DNA from 3 places in the Protofrankia sp. Cas3 genome. Region 1 is predicted to be linked to each of the others. Evidence: riboswitches for the same ligand, from Rfam matches in the RefSeq annotation. Region 1 holds a riboswitch; each other region holds the start of a gene.

Region 1 (6,376 bases):
GAGCTTGGCGAAGGCGCGCGCGGTCGTGCCCACCAGCAGAGGACCGGTCATCGCACCTGTGATGGGACCGGTCTGCGGGTTAAGCGGACCGACCCCTGGATCATCCGGGAACAGCGGGTTGTGTGCTCCTGGCCCGGTCTCGTCCGAACGGCGCCAGTGCGGCGGAATGATCAAATGATCATATGTGACCTCAGACCCACGCGGCCGCATCAGGCCTGGCACGTCCGGACTGTCCACGGGTGCGACTTCACGCCGGGTTTCCACGCTCACTCTGAGAACCTCCCAGGCACCTTCGCGCCAACCGTACGGTCCCCCATCCATGACACGCGCCGATGGCCAACCGACACGGACGCGTGAACTGGGCGGCTGGCTCACACCGTCCCATTCGCGACATCGCATCTATGGTGCCGCATCCTGCAGCGGGGCAAACATCGGGGCCAGTCTGGTTACCTAAAGTCACAGATCCGGTGGAATTACGGAAGTGGTGAGGCGGCGGATGTGACGTTACGGAGGGGGCGGCCGGAACCAGACCCGCCAGCCACCGGACAGCACGATGTCCGCGGGCACGAATGCGGTCGCCACGGCCAGGCGCTCACCCGTTCGGTCACCGACACGCACCCGGGCCTCGACGACCACCTGGCCGCGGAACTCCAGCCAGCCGGCCAGCGCCCGCAGGGCCTCGGTCGCGTACCCCCGGCGCCGGTAGGGACGCCCGATGGACACCGACACCAGTGCCCGCCGGTCGACGGCGTCCACCGCCAGCAGACCGACGGCCACCGAGTCCTCACCACGCACCGTCCAGGTCATCACGCCACGCCCTCCGCCGGCCCGGCGACGCAGATCACGCCGCAACGCATCGGTCGAATCATCGGCGACGTCGACAGCGATCCCCTGCGCCTGGTGCAGGCACGCGCCCGCCAGCACCGGTCCCAGCTCCTCGGCCACGAAGCCGGCGTTCCACACCGTCAGGGGAAGCGCAAGCAACCTCGATGTCGTCAGGGTCGGCCCTTCACCCACGGCGGGCGGGCTCCACGACGCCGAGCAGTCCCCGCTCCCGCAGCAGCACCTCGGTGCGTGCCATCCCCTCGTCGAGGCCGACGCGGGGCGCCCAGCCGGCCAGGTTTCTGATCTTGGCGATCGAGTAGGTGCCCGTTCGGGCCAGCTCAGCCAGCGCGAGCGGTCCAAGATCAACATAGGCTCGGGGGTGTAGACGCGAGCTCACCCGTCCGGACAACCACCTGCGCCCGACCAGCAGCCGGTCCGCCGAGTCGAGCGCACGAACAAACGCCGCCGGCACCGAGCCCGGCAAGGCCACGCCGGCCATCCGCGCGTATCGGCCGAAGAAGTCGGATGCCGAAACACCCGCCCCACCCGTGACATGCAGGATCTCACCAACCGCCGCCGGGCAGTCCATGACCGCGGCGACCGCCGACACCAGATCGTCGACGTGGACGGGGCTCAGGATCCCGCGGCCGGAGTCCACCAGGACGAAGCGGCCGGCCCGCAACAGCAGCAGCGGCCACAGGGTCCATCGACCGGCCCGTGGTCCGTACGCGTCGCCGACCCGTAGCACCGTCACCGCCAGACCGCGGGATGCTGCGGCCACGGCTGCGTGCTCGGCCGCAGCCAGCGCGTCAGCCCGCGCCAGACCGGTCATGGTGACGGGCACGGCCTCGTCAGCGTCGGCAGGGAAGGAAGGGCCCAGCACACTCACACAGGACATGTGAACAACGCGACCGACGCCGGCGCGGTGGCATGCGTCCAACACGCCAGTGGTGCCGGCTACCGTGATCCTACGCATTTCACTGTCCGCAACCGGTATCGGCCGGCTCGGCACGCCGGCTCGGACCGCGGCCAGCTCGCCACCGCCACCTGTGCCGACGGCCGCCGCGTGCACGACAAGATCCGCCCCGGTGAGCAGTTTCTCCCAGTCACCGGGATGGGTGACGTCGGCCACGACGATGCCAGGACCACGGCGGACGTCTATCGGCACAACATCGTAGCCGCGTCGGCGGAACTCGTGCACGACCGCGTCCCCGATGAATCCCCCGGCGCCGGTCACCACCGCGCGAGCCACGTCGTCCCCTCTCACCCCTGGGACCTACCCGGCAGATCCCCGATCCCGGTAATCGGCCTTCCCGGAAGATCGCTTCCCGATCCACCGGACTCCCCGCCAAGACGACACCCGGATACCTCAAGGTCTATCAGACAGGCCTAACGTACCGTCACGCCGAGCACGCAGACAGGTCGTTCCGGTCGCACGATATCGACCCTACGTGATCGGAGCCCAAGAGTAACGGGTTTCAGGCACCGGCGGCCGCGACGACTCGGCCGCGGCCACCAGCCCGGTGCAGCGCCGGCATCCGCACCCCAACCACCGGCATCTTACTCTAAGTAGCTCTCTAATCGCTCTTACGGCGTCCCGAAATCCTGCGTCCAGTACGTCCCGTAACTGCCCCCGGTGCCGTAACCGACGCCGATCTGCTTCAACGAGCAGTTGAGGATGTTCTCCCGGTGCCCGGAACTGTTCATCCAGCCCACCATGACCTCGGTCGGAGTGCGCTGCCCAGCGGCGATGTTCTCCGCGGCGATCGAGAACTGGTACCCGGCAGCAGCCATGCGTTGAAAGGGCGTGCGCCCGTCCTGGCTCGTGTGGCTGAAGTAGTTATGCGTCGCCATGTCGTCGCTGTGCGCCTGCGCCGCGGTGGTCAGCCTGGAGTCGACGGTCAGCGCAGCGCAGCCGGCCTTGGCCCGTTCGGCGTTCGTGAGCGCTACCACCTGGGAAGCCGGGTCTGCCGATGTCGGCTCGGTGGCGGTACCCGGCGTAGCCGCTGTAGGAGGAGCGACCGGAGCGGCTGTGGCCGCCGGGCCGCCCGCCGTGGCGTCCGCGACCGGTGTGGACCACGGCGGCGAGCTCGGTGGGAGCGACGCCGCCCACGGCCACCCGCCAGGTTTGACAGCGGTGCGCATGTGAACGGTCTCACCAACCGTGCCACGATCGACGGTCTGTGGCGGTACAGACCCCTGCGCGGGATCAACCGGTGACGTCGAGGACACCAGGGCCGGGGACGACGCCCCAGGACTGGTCGCGGCCGCGGGCCCTCCCCCGTGGACGAGCTGGGCCAGGAGCAACCCGACGGTGGCGAGAACGAAAACGAAGACTGCCAGGACGGCGCCGGACCATCCCTGCCGGGAACGGCGGTGCTTGCGATGTCGAACCATGGAACCTTCCGTGTGGTCGGTCCCCCCCGCGCTATGCCCCCTCCATCCGGGACAAGGGTAGCGAGTACTAGGCACGGTGAGCCATCCCGTATCGCTTTTAACCGAATAATCATGAGCAGATCAGGCCAGTGTGGCGCCACCTCGGATCCACCCGACGACATGCCGTGTCGGACGGGCGACCAACGGCCCTGGCCGGCTGCCCCGGGTGACGCCCAGGAGCGCCCGGCAACAGGGGGCAAACGTCCGCACCCGTCGGACAAACCGGGCCACATGCGGGGCCAGAGTGCCAAAGTGCTGGTAGGACACATCAGGACGGGCAAGTATCCGGACGTGACGCCGTTCGAGACGGGGCCCGTCCAAGGGCAGCGCGCTAACATGACCCATTACGGCGCCAGCGGTCGCGACCAGCGGGATCCCGGGCGTGGGGGCACCAGACGACACGCCCGCATCCGGGTCGGCCGCGAGCATGCCGGCGGCGACCAGGATCGTGTCATCAGGCAGCCAGAAAACGACGAGGATGCCGCTGTCGACGAAGACGAGCGTGAAGATGACGGCATAGAGCACCGCTCCGGACAGGCCATCCACACTCGCACGATTCGAGCCTGTCTGCCCCCGAAGGCTCGATCATCGTACCCTTCGCGCGACTCCAGTCCGCTGTTCATATCCAAATCGGCCAATTATCGACCTAACGGACACGCAACTCCTACTGCCCACAGGAGCCACAACCATGCCCATCGCCACCCCGGACGTCTACGCACAGATGCTTGACCGGGCCAAGACCGAGGCATTCGCCTACCCGGCGATCAACGTTACGTCATCGGAGACCCTGAATGCAGCCCTGAAGGGCTTCGCCGATGCCGGCAGCGACGGCATCGTGCAGGTCTCCACCGGCGGTGCCGAGTTCCTCTCCGGCACCCGGGTGAAGAACATGGTCCTCGGCGCGCAAGCACTCGCCGAGTTCGCCCACCATGTCGCCAAAGCGTATCCGGTCAATATCGCCCTGCACACCGACCACTGCCCCGCGGACAAACTCGACACCTATCTGCGCCCCCTGCTTGCGATCTCCAAGGACCGGGTTCTCCGCGAAGGGCGGGATCCGCTGTTTCACTCACATATGTGGGACGGATCGGCAGTCGAGCTGGAGGAGAATCTCAAAATTGCCGACGGCCTCCTGATCGAATGCCACCAGGCCAAGATCATCCTGGAGGTGGAGATCGGTGTCGTCGGCGGCGAGGAGGACGGCGTCGTCGGTGCGATCGACGAGAAACTTTACACCACGCCGACGGACATGTGGCGCACCGCCGAGGTTCTCGGCACCGGCGAACGGGGCCGCTACATGCTCGCCGCAACCTTCGGAAATGTGCACGGTGTATACAAGCCGGGCAATGTGAAACTCCGTCCGAGCATCCTTCGGGACGGGCAGCAGTATGTCGCGCAGCAGCTCGGTCTGCCAGTCGACGCCAGACCGTTCGACCTGGTGTTTCACGGCGGTAGCGGTTCCGACCTGGCCGAAATCCGCGAGACGCTGGACTACGGCGTTGTCAAGATGAATGTGGACACCGATACCCAGTACGCATACACCCGGCCGATCGCCGACCATGTCTTCAAGAACTACGCCGGCGTACTGAAAGTGGACGGCGAAGTAGGTGTGAAAAAGCAGTACGACCCACGCAGCTACGGCAAGGCAGCCGAGTCCGGTATGGCCGCCCGTGTCGCGCAGGCCTGCGCAGACCTGCGCTCGGCGGGGCGTTCGCTGACCAGCTGACCCATCCGGCCAAAGGAGGCGCGACATCGCGTTTCGCGCCTCCTTCGGCCGCCGGCAAGCAAGCTGAGCGCACGCATGCGCGCGTTAGCAGTCGATCTCGAGGAACGGCAAGAGTGGACAGCGCGATGTGCGCATAGTCACGAACCGCATTCACGGCTTGTTCAGCCACCAGCAATTCTGGTTATGGTCTGCGCCGTGCCCGTCGATACGATGGGGACACGTCGGGCGGCACGCCGAATCCTGCCCTCGCTCGACGAAAACCAAACTTGCGGCAGGAACGGGGGACCCACTTTCGGACGTCGATATCGGGCGCCCTCGGGGTGAAGCCGTGAAAGCGGCCGGGCAGTCCCAGCCCGAATCCGACAGCTCACCTCGCAGGCGTGGGGAAGGGCATTACCAATATGTCCAGTACACGTTCTCGTGGTCGACATCGTGGAGTTCGCCGGGCTCGGGCCCGGGTCCGGGTCCGTACCAGGGCCATGGTGGTGACCCCGGCCCTGGTCGCCGCGATCAGTGGCGGTATCGCGATGTCCCAACCGGCCAGCGCCGCCACGACCTGGGAGGGGCTTCGCCAATGCGAGTCCGGCGGTAACTACGGGGCGAACACCGTCAACGGCTACTACGGCGCGTACCAGTTCTCGCTGGGCACCTGGCAGAGCCTGGGCTACACCGGCCTGCCCAGCGCTGCCTCGCCCGGCACCCAGGATGAGGCCGCGATCAAGCTCGCCGCCCGCTCCGGCTTCGGCCAGTGGCCTGCATGCGGCAAGGGCATGGGCGCCGACCAACTCGGGGGCGGCACCAACCCGGCCGGCACCGCAAGTCCCGGCGCATCGGGCGCCGACAGCGGCAGGGATGCACCGGACACCAGCGCATCGGACTCGAGCTCATCCGACACCGACTCGTCGCAGGCACCCTCGTACGGCAGGAGCGGTTCCTCTCGCTGGCAATGGCGCACGGTGAGCACGGACATCTCGTCGAACTCCGCTGATGCGACGCCCCTTACCGCCGACCTCGTCGATCAGGTGCGGTCGGACGTTCGGTCGTGGCAGCACCAGATGAACAGTCTTGGCTACAAGATCCAAATTGACGGTCGGTATGGACCTGAGTCGGCCGGCGCGGCCAGCCGCCTGCAGGCCGACAAGGGCCTGGCGGTCGACGGAATCTGTGGGCCGGAGACCTGGGGGGTCACCTTCACCTGAACAGCCGGCAGCTGACGGCCGCGAACTGATATAGACCCCGCGAGGACGAGTCGGGCCGGTCCCACCTGCGTGACAACAAACACAACAGAAAAGCACTACGGCGACCGGCCCGATCACTCGGTGTTACGAGAAGCCAGCACAAACGACCCCCCATCGGGGTCACCCCAATCGCCGGGTAGAGTGTTGTCTT
Region 2 (6,376 bases), on a different contig from region 1:
CACCTACTGGAACCTGGATCGTGGCGGTTCATGGAGGGACACGCGACCGACCGGCTGATCACGATCGGGCGGCTCTCGGAACTGACCGGGGTGCCGGTACGCACCATCCGGTTCTACGCCGACGAGCATCTGGTCGAGCCGGTTGCGCGCAGCAACGCCGGTTACCGATTGTACGACGCGATGGCGGTGGCCCGCCTCGAGCTGGTGCGCACCTTGCGTGACCTGGGCATCGACCTTCCGACCGTCGCGAAGGTACTCGCGCAGGAGATCACGGTGGCCGAGGTGGCAGGTGCGCATGCCGAGGCGCTCGGCGCACAGGTCAGGGTGCTGCGGCTACGGCAGGCAGTGCTACGGGCGGTCGCGGTCCGCGGATCCGACTGGGAGGAGATGGAACTGATGCACCGACTGGCGAAACTCGATGCGGCGGAACGCACACGGATTCTGGACGGCTTTCTCGACACCGTGTTCAAGGGTCTTGACGGCAATGGCCTGGACGGTGGCAGCGGAGCCGGTGGGAAATTCGAGACGATGATCCGAGCCTCATTTCCCGAGCTGCCCGAGGACCCGACCGGCGAGCAGGTCGAGGCCTGGGTGGAACTGGTGACATTGATCCAGGATGAGGATTTCACCGCCCGGGTCAGGACCATGGCGCAACGGGGCGCGGCCAAGCACGTCAGCGAAGAAGCGACCATCCGACACCAGGAGGCCTTCAACACCGTTCTGGCGAGCCGGGCCACGCAGGCATACACCGAGGGGATCGACCCGGTCTCCACCGACGGCACGGCGCTGGCGGCCGCGATCGCCGCGTCGTACGCGCAGACGACCGGGAACCGTGACACCTCGGCGTGGCGGGCAACACTCATAGACGATCTTGAAACGTTCACCGACCGACGGGTCTACCGGTTCTGGGAACTCGTTGCGCTCGTCAGCGGCGACACGCCGACGGTGGCGGTTGCCAGCCCGATGATCGAGGCGCTGGAGTGGCTGATCACCGCGCTACAGACGGCCGGATGATCATAGTTGTTCCTCGACCGCTGAATCGAGCAATACCCTCGCCGGGTCGATCTCGGAGCTGGCATCGTGTGGGGGATGTCAGGGGATGACGACGGTCAACCGGTTCTGGTCCGGGAGCTGCGGGTCGCTGCGTACGCGGTCTGCATCCACGAAGGGAAGATCCTTCTTGCGCGCTTCGTCGGCACGGGCGGGAAGTTCTGGACTCTACCCGGAGGCGGCATCGATCACGGCGAGGATCCGCTGGCCGCGGCAGTACGTGAAGTCGAGGAGGAAACCGGGTACGACGTCGTGATCGAATCGCTGCTGGGTGTGGACTCGATGCGCAGATGTTTTCCGCGCGGCACCGGCGGCACAGTCGACCATCACACCGTGCGGATCATCTACACGGCCCGGGTGGTCGGCGGCGTGCTTCGGCATGAGATTGGCGGTTCCACCGACCAGGCCGCCTGGATCGATGTCGATCAGATCGACACCCTCGAGCGGGTTGATCTCATCGACATCGCGTTGGAGCTTGAGCGGACCAGACCGCCGTACGGCCAGGCGGCTGGAAAACATTCCTGACCGGCAACGCGACCGGCCGGGGGGAGATCCCATTTGGCAGAATCTCCCCCCGGGCGCCGTCGAGACCGCTTAAAACCGCCGGGCGTGCGAGAAGAACATGATCGCACGCCCTTTGGCCGTCGAGACCGCTTGAGGCCGCCGGGCGTGCGAGAAGAACATGATCGCACGCCCTTTGGCCGTCGAGCCTGTTAGGCCTTTCCGGCCCAGCAGTGCTTCGAGGCGTACCAGGGGCTGGTGCCCTGCTGCGCGTACAGCATCCGCGCACGCATCCACTGCTCGGAGGCGCTGGCATTCTGCGGCAGGCCGGACCCGCCGACACCGTGCCAGGTACCGGGCAGGAACTGGAACAGTCCGCCGGCGCCGATCGAGTTGACAACGCTCGGGTTGCCACCGGATTCGCACTTCGAAATGGCGGCCAGCGCCCCGTCCGCGGACGGGGCCGCACTTGCCGGCTGCGACAGCGCGACGCTGCCTCCGCCGATGGCGGCAACAAGTGCCGGCACAGCGATCAATACCCGGGCCCGTGCTTTGATTCGACTGATTCCACGGTCGCCGGAACGTACGTTGGACATGTAGATGTCCTTCCCCACGCCTGCGAGGTGAGCTGTCGGATTCGGGCTGGGAGTGCCCGGCCGCGATGTGCGGCTTCACCCCGAGGACGCCTGACGTCGACGTCCGAAAGTGGTTCCCCCGTTCCTGCCACCGGTCTGGTTTTCATCGGACGGGGGCAGGATTCGGCGTGCCGTCCGACGCGTGCCTTCCTCTCGAAGGCACGGCGAAGACCATACGTGCAACGACGGCCCAGAATGCAAGGTTACGTGAAGAGGCACACAGTCCGTATCCGATGTTGATAGCAGCTACGGCTGCCGGTAACGTGCGCGTACTCGCGCTCATCCCTACTGTGGCCTCGTCCCGCCGGCGATATTGTGACGGGGCTGCCACCTGTCGGGTAAAGCCCCGCCTTACGCGGTACGTGGGCAGGCGGATCGACTGCGTGGCTATCCGGCGGTGATTGTACGACGGCGCCGGAAAACCCGGTGTCGACGGCGCCGTGTATCGTGTCGGCAATATGCACAATGGATGTCCGACCGCAGCGCTGCCACGGCCCACAGGAGGCCCGACCCGCGAGAGACACGGGCCCGGACAACTGGGGAATCCCGACATATCGCTGGCCAGGCCCGCTGCGAGGCAACGGCGCGGGCCTGGCCAGCGATGACCAATGCGCCAATGGGGTGGACGGTGTGGCTGTCAGCCCATCGTCCGACTGCGGCGGCGGCGGACGATCCTGCGGCCGGCGACCATCACGACGATGGCGGCTACCGCCGACGCAGCGGGAACGGCGGACGGGGGGTTGGCTATCCCGCCCTCACCCGCCGAGACAGCACCCTTGGGCACCGGCATCGTTGTGGCCCCCGACCCGGACGCCGATGCGGTGGTGCCGGTACCGCCGGTGCTACTGCTGCCTGTGCCTGTGCCGGACACGACCTGGTACCGGGTCAGCATGCCGGCGGTGATGTGCTCGTTCACGTGGCAGTGAAAAAGCCAGATGCCGACGTTGTCGGGTACCATGTCGGCCACTGCCATGGTACCGGGGAGCAGCGGAACGGTATCCATCCGCATTCCGCCCACGACCGCGTCGTTGCCGTGCCAGTGCGGGGTGTGCAGGTCCTGTTCACCGCCCATACTCATCACGTACCAGCGGACGTGCTCATCTTTTTTGATAGTGATCATCGGCTCGTTGCCGAAAATGTAGCCGTTGATGCCGTGCCGCAGGTTGGACCGGACGAAGTTGCTGTCGTCCTGTGACGGATACGGCTGCTGGGCAAAACGGCGGAGGTTCTCCTGTAGATACGGGCTCCAGTTCTCGTTCGTGATTGTCAACAACGTGAAGATCTCACGGTCGACGTCGGCGGGGCTGCCGTCCGGCCGCGCCTTCCCCTTGGCTGTGATGACCATCGGGCCGATGAGTCCGGCATAGGTGTCGGTGACCTCGCTGGTATGGGAGTGGTACATCCACATGACCGAACTACCGTCGTGTGGGCCCGGGCCCGCCCGGTCGGGCACCAGCCAGGTGTAGGTGTGCGTGCCTCCGGTGGGTATGGCATCGTCAAGCTTGTCCACCCCGGAGGTGTTGTCGGCGTAGGGCGTACCCTCGTTCGCCTTGGTGTAGAACACACCGTGTGCATGCACGCTGTCAGAAATCCTGCAGGCGTTGCGGAACACCACCTTGATGGTGTCGCCGACCTCGGCCCGGATGACCGGGCCCAGGAAGCCCAGGTACGCATCCTGCGGGGAGCGCGGGGCCAGACTGGCGAAATTCGCGTCGGTGTAGCCGCGGTAGAGACACTTGAGATAGCTCGTTCCGATGCGTCCGGGTCCGGATTGGACGTACGTTTTCGCGATCGGGTCGAACGCCTGACCGGTGATGTCGTCGCGCCCGTCCGGGGCGTAGTTCCAGACGACCTCATCGGCACCGACATAGTAGGTGCGCACCTGTCCGGTCGGGTGGAATGCCGCACCGCCGACACCATCCCAGTAGGACGTGTTTTCCGGACTCGGCATCGCCATGCCGGCCATGCCGGTCATATCGGTGGTTTTCGGCTGCCCGCCGACAGCGGCTAGCGCCGTGGCCGGGCCGGAGATGGCCAGGCATATGACGAGTGCAAGGGCGCCGGTAAACCCTGCTCCGGACGATGGACGCCAGGCGGGTGGACCTTTCGCCGCCCACCCCCGGCCTGCGGTGCTGCCGTCAATACGCATGCGCCATCCGGCGCGGAATCGTGCTGTCACGGTGGGTGACAGTAGCGGCCGGGAGCCGAATCCGGCGGGTGCACCACGCGAACCCGCTAACACATGTAGAAGAAGGTGCTAGGGCAGGTCTGCTACCCATTGGCAACCGTCTACCGGAGTTCCCGCCGGACCGGGCCTCACCAGTGGACGATCCGCAGCCGCCCGCCGAGCGCCCGCTGTGCACGCCATGCGACCCTTCCGGCGGGATTGACCAGTATCGCCTGGTTGGCAGCCGCCAACATGGGCAGATCGGCCAGCGAGTCGCTGTACGCGTGCTCCCAGGGCGGCTCAATCCCGTGGGCGGCAAGCTGCCGCGGCTTGCGCGACCCGTAGTTGTGCAGGCTGCCCCGGCCGACGCCGAACCGGCCCCAGGACAGTCGGGACGAAATCAGTTCCACCTCGCCCAACCCGAGTCCGTCGAGAACCGCACGGGCGAGATCGTGTTCACATGCCGTGACGACCACGACCCGATCACCCGCGCCGGCATGGCGGCGCAGGGTGGCCACGGCCTCGGGTATCGCCACGCTGCCGTCGACCGCGAGATCCCGGCCGAACGCCTGTGCCCGCGCCCGGAACCGCGGGGCGTCGAAGCCCAGCAGCGCAAGCCTCATGATCATCCGTGCCGCGGCCGGGCGGAGCGGGCGCACCGCCAGCAGGGGCGTCACCGGCACGACCAGAGCCGTGCGCCACGGGGACTGCGACAGGTGACGACGCAACAGTCGGGTGAACGTGTCACCGCGGACCAGGACGCCGTCAAGATCGAACAATGCGACCCCGGTAACCGCTGCTTCGGACGGTTCGCTCACTCGTGCATCCTTGTCCTGGTCGACCGTGTCCCGGTCGACCAGGACAAGGTCGACGGCCGCTCACGGAATCTGGAACGGACGGTGAGCACTATCATGACCGAGGGTGTGGTGGTCAACGAGACCGATCCGGCCACATGCGCATACCCGGGGTGCGCCCAGCCACCGAGTGCTCCGGTCGGGCCTGGACGGCCGCCCGCGTACTGCGATGACTCCGCACACAACCGACTCTCCGCCTACCGTCGGCGGCGGGACATTGCCGGTATACCCACCGCCACCGCGACGGTGAGTCCGACAGCGGCCTCCGCCGGGCTCACCGGCGGCGCACGTCCACGAGCCGACGCGCTGGCGGGGCAGATCACGGCGTTGGCCACCGGGCTCACCCGCGCGCTGGACGGTTTCGTCCACGAAATGGCGACTCTTGGCGATATTGCGGCTACGGAAGCCCGTGTCGAGACGGTGGAGGCGGAAGCCGCCGAGCGGGTCGCCGAAGCCGTCGCCCGGGCGGTCCGGGCCGAGCAGGCCGCCCGCGGTGCGCAGGCAACCCGGATCGAGGCCGAAGCGGTCGCCGCCGAGGCGGTAGCAGCCGTGGACCAACTCGACGAGCAACGGATCGGTCTGGAGGCCGAACGCGACGTGCATGCCGCGGCCCGTGACCAGGCGCGAGCAGCCCTTGACGCCGTCCAGGCCGAAGCCGCAGCGGCCCTCGGTGCGGTGCGGCGCGACGCCGACACCCGGGTCGCGCAGGTCCGACAGCAGGCGAACGCGGAAATCAGCCAGGCCCGTCAGGTGGCGGACGCAGCCGTCGCAACGGCGCGCAGCGAAGCCGCGGCCGCACTCGCGCACACCCGGGAGGAAGCCGTCCAGGCCGTGGCTGCCGCCACCGCGGCCAGAGACGCCGCCCTGGCCCGGGCGGACGCGGGTGAACGGACCACAGCCGAGGCGCGAGCCGAGGCTGACCGGCTGCGCCTGGACCTGGTTCGCCAGCAGGAGAGCACCGACGCCGCAATCGCCCGCATCCAGGCCGACGCCGACCGGCGGCTCGACCACGCCAACCGGGTGGCGGACGAACGCCAGGGGGTGCTCGTCGAAGGCAGAGCGGATGCCCGTGCCCGCGCCGAACGCGCGGAACGTCAAGCTGATGATCTTGCAACGGAGCTACGCGCGGTGCGGGCCGAGCTGGCCGCCGTGCGCGACAGCCTCGGCGG
Region 3 (6,376 bases), on a different contig from region 1:
GGTCCTCGGCGGTCGCCTGCTCGGCCCCGCCCTCGGCCTGCGCCGACTGGCCGACCCCCGCTGCGACGCCGACGAGTTCCCGCAGGCGGGCCTCGACGTAGGGCTCGGTGTAATGCGACCTGTCCGCGATCCGCCGCACGAGATCGTTGACGCTGGAAGCGGCTTCGAGATCAGCGGTGCTGACCTGGACGAACTGGTCGAGAATCTGGTGCCGGATCTCCTGCCAGTTCTGCCGCAGATACTGCTCCACCTGCTGCGCCTGCTGCTGCTCCATTCGATCCCCTCCACATCGAGCTGTCATTTACAGGCATAAATCTATGCCACCCACACCAGGAGTCAACCGGAAATCATGATGGTCCTGCCGCCAAACGCAGAATGATGCAAAAATGCGGAGACGGGGTCGATGTCGACCGCAGCACCATTTACCTGGAAAAGCCTTGTTATTATTTGCGCTCCTGACATGCCAGTGGGTCACGAAGCCGTTCAAATGCATCCCGACGGATGCGCTGAAGTCCGCTACTCTCCGCGACAATACAGATAGAATCTGATGATCTATCCGGTAATGGGACCTACGCGGTGAAAGAGAACAGCGCAGCGCGGGTCCGCGCCCCGACCACGCCATCGGCCGCAAGTCCGTGCCGGCGTTGGTATGCCTTGACCGTATTTGTGGTATGTGGCCCGAACTTTCCGTCCGCCACGACAGGGTAGCCACGTCCGGTCAGCGCTCGCTGAATCTGGCGCACGCCGGGACGCCCGCGGTGGGTGTAGCGGACTTCCCGCGCCCGGGGCACTGGATCGGCGACCCGTCGTGCCGGCGCCACGTCGGCCGCAGCGGTCCGGTCCGGCGTAGTGACCGGTGTAGCCGGTGTACTGACCGGCCCAGTAGGACCACCTGGGCCGGTGGGAGCGGCCTGGTAAGTGCCTGTCGCGCCATCACCAGCTGCCTCGGTGGCGGCTGCCGCAGCCCGCCCGAGGTACACGCGGTAGGACCCGTTGGTGTACGTACTCCATGCTCCGATGCCCTGCATGTCGCACACCCGCTTGGCGGCCTGGGCGTTGATGGCTGGATCGAACAGATCTGCCCCGCCGACCCAGCCCGCATGCGCCCGCATGTTGATCTGCCACAGTCCCCGGGAATCCTCGCCATTGGGGTTGTGCGCGTTCGCGTTGCCGCCGGACTCGGCCAGCGCGACCGCGACCCAGGTCTGCAGCGGCTTCCCGTCGCAACCGCCAAGTCCCGCCTTCCTGCCGGCACCGGCGATGGAAGCGTCGGGAACAGGTGTCGCAGCGACAGAACTCGTGCCGGGCGCAGGCGCCGTACCGGCACCGGGCGATGCGGTGGGGTTCGCGCTCGCCGGACCCGCGGTCAGCATCATTCCCGCCGTCGCGCCGATGACACCGGCGGTGGCAGCCACCGCGCCGCGGTTGTACTGGGACTGCTTTCTGTGCCTTCCCCTGGTCATTATCAGATATCTCACTTCAGTATCGTCGATCGGCTCATAGGCGCCGCGCGGACGCACCCGTCACAGCCAAACTGGCGGAATGCCCACGGTGGGGCACGCGGCAGCCCGGCCATGACGGGTCGCATGTCTGTTACCAGCCGAGCCAGGTCACCCCAGGCGACCAACGAGATAACTCGTGGAATAAATCTTCTGAAGCCGGACGACGGTTCCGCTGTGGGGAGCGGCCCACATCATGTCGCCCCCGGCGTAGATCGCCACGTGATGGATGTTTCCGGGCTGCCCGAAGAAGATGAGATCACCGGGTTGCTTGGCATCCCGCGATATCTTCTGCGACGCCGCGTACTGGGCGTCGGTCACCCGCGGCACGCTCCGGCCGAGCTGTTTGTAGATGTACTGGACAAGCCCGGAACAATCAAAGGAGTTCGGACCCTGGGCGCCCCACACGTATGGCTTGCCCGCCTGCTTCGATGCCAAATAGACGATCTTCTCACCAAGACTGGCAGTGGACGCCGCGGAACCGTCCTGCCGCGACGACGCACTGTCCGGCGGTGCCGAGAGGCCGCCAGTCTGGGCCGACACCGAACCAGCGGCCGATGCCGGGTCGGACGCCGAGGGCGCGGCAGCGGCGTCACCGGCAGCGGCGTCACCGGCAGCGGTATCACCGGCCCAGGTCTGCGCGGTGGGGGTGGCACCAATGGTGGCAGTGGTGGCAGTGGTGGCAGTGGTGGCAGTGGTCGAGCCGGCCGGACTGTCAGCCCCGGCGTCGTTCGCCAGTGCGGGGGCCGCAAAAGCGGTCAGAGCGACGGTCCCGGTGGCCGCGGCGGCAACCACCGCACGTGCGGACCGGCGGCGGAAGCTGGACCTGGCGGTCGGTGCACGGTGGCGACCGTGTCCGGACGGAACCCCGTCAGCAGAATCTGCACACGCCTGATATGCAGGCAACAATGATCCTTCCCGTACGCCTGCGAGGTTAGCTGTCGGGTTCGGGCCGGGAAGCCCGGTCAGCGCGGAGATCCGCGGCCGACTTCACCCCGAGGACGGCGCCACAAGGGCGACGTCCGCCAAGTCCTGGTTCCCCCGCTGCTGCCCTGGTGATTACTAGAAGGGAACACCGGACCGAGGGCAGAACTCGGCGTTCGGCCCGGTGTTGCTGAGAGCCCGGCCACGGTAGCGAACTACACGCTGTGACCGCAAGGGCCATTTTCTGCGAATCTCGACGCATGTCGACTACTATGCGTATTAATCATCCGACCGGCCGGTCAGAAGAATCGGATCAAGACCGCCGACCGTGCGTCGAGCTCGGCGGCAGAATACCGACATGCACTGGCCGCGAGGACACGCACGGTGATAGCGATGAGCAAACAGGCCAATCGACGGGGGTGCGTCTTGTCTCATCTGGCAGGGGTTCTGGCAGGGGTTTTGGCATCGTCTTCGGTCGAATCCTTACCATCGGTCCCGGCCGCCAACACGGCGTCGCCGAAAAGGAGTCAGCGATGACGGCTGTGCAACAGTTGGTCGAGCATGCGTTGGCGGAGGTCGGCTACGCCGGGGATGGCCATAACCATACGAAGTACGGCCAGGAGTTCGGCTACGACGGGAATGCATGGTGCGCGATTTTCGTCTGGTGCATGTTCGAGCAGGTCGGGATCAACCTGCCGCTGAAGTCGGCGTACGTGCCCACGATCTGGTCCTGGGCGCGAGCCCACGGCCTGGCCATCGCCTCCACCGAGGCCAACCCCGGAGACCAGATCATCTTTGACTGGACAGGCCACGAAACCGCCGCTGGCAATGACACCCACACCGGCCTGGTCGTCGAACGCACCGGCAATAATGTCGTCACGGTCGAGGGCAACGTCGGAAACGATCAGGTACTACGCAGAACCTGGCTTGCCGGCGGTACACTTATCGCCGGGTGCGTGAACTGGCAGTCGATGTTCAGCGGTGGCCCGCGTTTCCCGCTCGCCCCCCAGAACCCGCCGAACCGGTTCGCCTACTTCCCGACGGTCGCGCGCGGGTCTCTCGATCAGGGCGAGTCAGGCGTGTTCCCGGATCTGCGCCACCCGGTCACGACCGCTCAGAACGCGCTCAACATCGCGACGGGCAGGGAGGGCGACAATCGCCTGCTCTCCCCGGACGGCGCCTTCGGCCCGCTGACGGAGACAGCGTTCCGTGATTTCCAGGCATTCTGCCGGTTGACCGACCCGGCGGTGGCAGTCACCGGTGCGGTCGACCGGACGACCTGGCGCCTTCTCGACTATTTCCTCGACATCAAAGGCCGGTGAACCGACGCCTACGCGATCTTTCGAGGTTTGTGCGATCGACAAGGACTCTTCCGTCGCACAAACCTCGAAAAATCGTCTACCCGGGTGGCGAAAAATCGTCTACCCGGGTGGCCGGGTGGCCGGCAGACGCTAGCCGGCAGGCGCTACGATCGTCATGACGCGCTCGCATGGTTGTCGAGGTGACGGCGGACCACACGACGGGCGATCGCCCAGCGGTGGGTCTCCGACGGCCCGTCATAGATACGGAACGGCCGGACCTCGCGCAGGAAGCGCGAGAGCAGCACATCCCCGGAGATACCGAGGGAACCACAGATCTGCAGCGAACGGTCGACGACCCGCCAGACGGCCTCGGCGGTGAACGTCTTCGCCACCGCGGTCGACTGAGCCCCGGAGCGACCCTGGTCGAGTTCCCAGCATGCCTGCAGGACCAGCCCGCGGGACGCCGCGATATCAATCTCATTATCCGCGATCATCGCCTGGACCATGCCCAGCTCCGCCAGCCGGGAACCGAACAGCCGCCGGTCCGCCGCCCGGGCCACGGCGATATCCTGGGCCCGGGCGGCGATCCCCAGCCAACGCATGCAGTGGGTCGTCCGCGCCGGCCCGAGGCGAACCTGGGCATAGTCGAAACCCTTGTCCACCTCGCCGAGAACCGCGTCGTGCGGCACCAGGCAGCCGTCGAACAGCATCTCGCAATGACCGCCGTACAGGCTCTCGTCGAGGGTCTCGACATGACGGACGATCTTCATTCCGGGGTTGTCCGCGTCGACGAGGAACATCGTCGCTCCACCGCGGTGACCCGGTTCGCCCGATGTGCGGGCCATGCAGATCGCATATGCGGCACCGTCCGCGCCGGTGATGAACCACTTACGGCCGTCGATCCGCCAGCCGCCCGGCTCCTTTGCAGCGCGCGTGGTCAGAGCGGTCGGATCCGACCCCGCTCCGGGCGCGGGCTCGGTCATCGCGAAGCAGGACCGCACCTCGCCCGTTGCCAACGGCCGCAGATACCGCTCCTTCTGCTCGGCCGTCGCGATGGCCTCCAGCATGTGCATGTTGCCCTCGTCGGGGGCGGCGATGTTCAGTGCCAGCGGGCCGAACAGCGAGTAGCCCGCCGCCTCGAAGACGGGTGCGCGTCCGCGCATGTCCAGGCCGTGCCCGCCGAACTGCGCCGGCACGTGCGGGGCGAAGAGCCCCGCGTCCTTCGCCGCCTGCTGCAGCCGCGCCCGCATCGCGTCACCGCCGCGCGCGGCCACGCCTGCGAACGCCTCCTCCTCGGGGACGACGACGCTGCGCACGAACTCGGCAGTGTGTCTGGCGAGTTCACTGACCACCGGGTCATGGCCAAGATCAATGGACACGTGAACCTCCTTCATACCGGCCGGCGTCGCCCAAAGGAGACCCGCCGCGGATCTGGCCGAGAATCGTCAGTTTTCCGTCAGCAAAGCAGGCCGGTCGACTCGTGCACAAGGAACAGGCGCCATTGAAGATCAAATCGTGAACAAGGCTCGTCAACATTGTTGACTATCATGTGTGCACGCGGACGGCCCGAACCAACCCGCACTCCGCGCCCACCGACGGCGGGCCCGGTCGGGCCGGATCAGTCCAGATGGTAGATGCGGGCGGCGTTGTCGTGCAGAATCTTGCGCAGCGCGTCGCCGGGCAGCTGCGCGAACGCCTCCGCGACGAACAGGTCCGGCCGGATCGCCGCGCTCGCCGGGCCGGGCGACATGCTCGTCGGGTGCGGGAAGTCGGTCTCGTAGAGGAAGTTGTCGGCTCCGAGAAGTTCGATCGCCTGCCGGGCGGTCTCCCGCTCGAACCAGAAACAGCCGAAGATCTGGCGCTGGAAGTACTCGCTGGGCAGCAGGTCGTATTCGGGGTGTTCGATCGGGACGCCGCAGTTCCTCCACTGCCAGTCCAAAGCGGCGAGGGCGTAGGGGAGCCAGCCGATTCCGCTCTCGACCGAGACGAAATTCAGCCTCGGGAAGCGGTGGCAGATCCCGGCACAGATGACGGTCGCGATGGCACGGGCGTTGCCCATGAAGAAGGAAACCCCGACCGAGGCGTAGTTCGCGTGGATCCCGTTACCCGGGAAGTTCTTCTCGATCAGGGACAGGTCGCCCGATGCGATGTGGAAGTTCACCGGAACGCCGAGATCCTGGGCGGTCGCCCAGATCGGGTCCCAGTGCGGATCACCGAGCAGCGGCAGACCGAAGAAGTCGGTCTCCTGAGCCATGATCACGCCCCGGTGCCCCATCGCGACTGTTCGTTCGATCTCAGCGACGCTCGCCGCCAGATCCCAGAAGGGCAGCGCCGCCATGGGCAGCAGCCGGGACGGGTCCGCGCTCGCCCAGTCGGTCTGGTAGTCGTTGTACGCCTGGATGCAGCGCACCATCAGTTCGGGGTCCTTGAGTCCGAGGAACCTCCCGGTACCGAACCCCGCCACGTTGGGATACAGCACCTGCGCCCAGATCCCGTACTCGTCCATTTTGCGCAGCCGATCGGGGGCGTTCCACAGCGCCGGGTCGACGTCGGCGAGGCGCCGGGGATGCTTCGGCGGGAACTCCGCCCAACCGGCCATCGCTCCGCCCGCGGTGGCCGACAGGCGCGCGTCGCCGAAATACCACGCCTCCT

The links. A riboswitch is a leader RNA that binds a small molecule or an ion and turns the genes downstream of it on or off. The one in region 1 is predicted to bind cyclic di-AMP.
Region 2: another riboswitch for cyclic di-AMP. It lies ahead of U9983_RS11305 (transglycosylase family protein); the one in region 1 lies ahead of U9983_RS12875 (transglycosylase family protein).
Region 3: another riboswitch for cyclic di-AMP. It lies ahead of U9983_RS12435 (C40 family peptidase); the one in region 1 lies ahead of U9983_RS12875 (transglycosylase family protein).

Annotation. Positions count from the first base shown of each region.
Region 1 covers NZ_CAUVXP010000057.1:8,729-15,104, reverse strand. Annotated here, with positions in the region: gene U9983_RS12905 (nucleotidyltransferase) at 1-270, opposite strand, end outside; gene U9983_RS12900 (GNAT family N-acetyltransferase) at 505-1,017, opposite strand; gene U9983_RS12895 (NAD(P)-dependent oxidoreductase) at 1,010-2,092, opposite strand; gene U9983_RS12890 (CAP domain-containing protein) at 2,413-3,222, opposite strand; gene U9983_RS12885 (hypothetical protein) at 3,343-3,807, opposite strand; gene fbaA (class II fructose-bisphosphate aldolase) at 3,950-4,987, shown strand; cyclic di-AMP (ydaO/yuaA leader) riboswitch at 5,211-5,383, shown strand; gene U9983_RS12875 (transglycosylase family protein) at 5,389-6,186, shown strand.
Region 2 covers NZ_CAUVXP010000047.1:6,162-12,537, forward strand. Annotated here, with positions in the region: gene U9983_RS11295 (MerR family transcriptional regulator) at 1-1,014, shown strand, start outside; gene U9983_RS11300 (NUDIX hydrolase) at 1,090-1,575, shown strand; gene U9983_RS11305 (transglycosylase family protein) at 1,764-2,147, opposite strand; cyclic di-AMP (ydaO/yuaA leader) riboswitch at 2,150-2,325, opposite strand; gene U9983_RS11310 (multicopper oxidase domain-containing protein) at 2,824-4,335, opposite strand; gene U9983_RS11315 (HAD-IB family phosphatase) at 4,503-5,171, opposite strand; gene U9983_RS11320 (hypothetical protein) at 5,253-6,376, shown strand, end outside.
Region 3 covers NZ_CAUVXP010000054.1:18,897-25,272, reverse strand. Annotated here, with positions in the region: gene U9983_RS12445 (hypothetical protein) at 1-274, opposite strand, end outside; gene U9983_RS12440 (peptidoglycan-binding protein) at 570-1,463, opposite strand; gene U9983_RS12435 (C40 family peptidase) at 1,611-2,294, opposite strand; cyclic di-AMP (ydaO/yuaA leader) riboswitch at 2,409-2,567, opposite strand; gene U9983_RS12430 (CHAP domain-containing protein) at 2,957-3,745, shown strand; gene U9983_RS12425 (acyl-CoA dehydrogenase family protein) at 3,898-5,103, opposite strand; gene U9983_RS12420 (amidohydrolase family protein) at 5,343-6,376, opposite strand, start outside.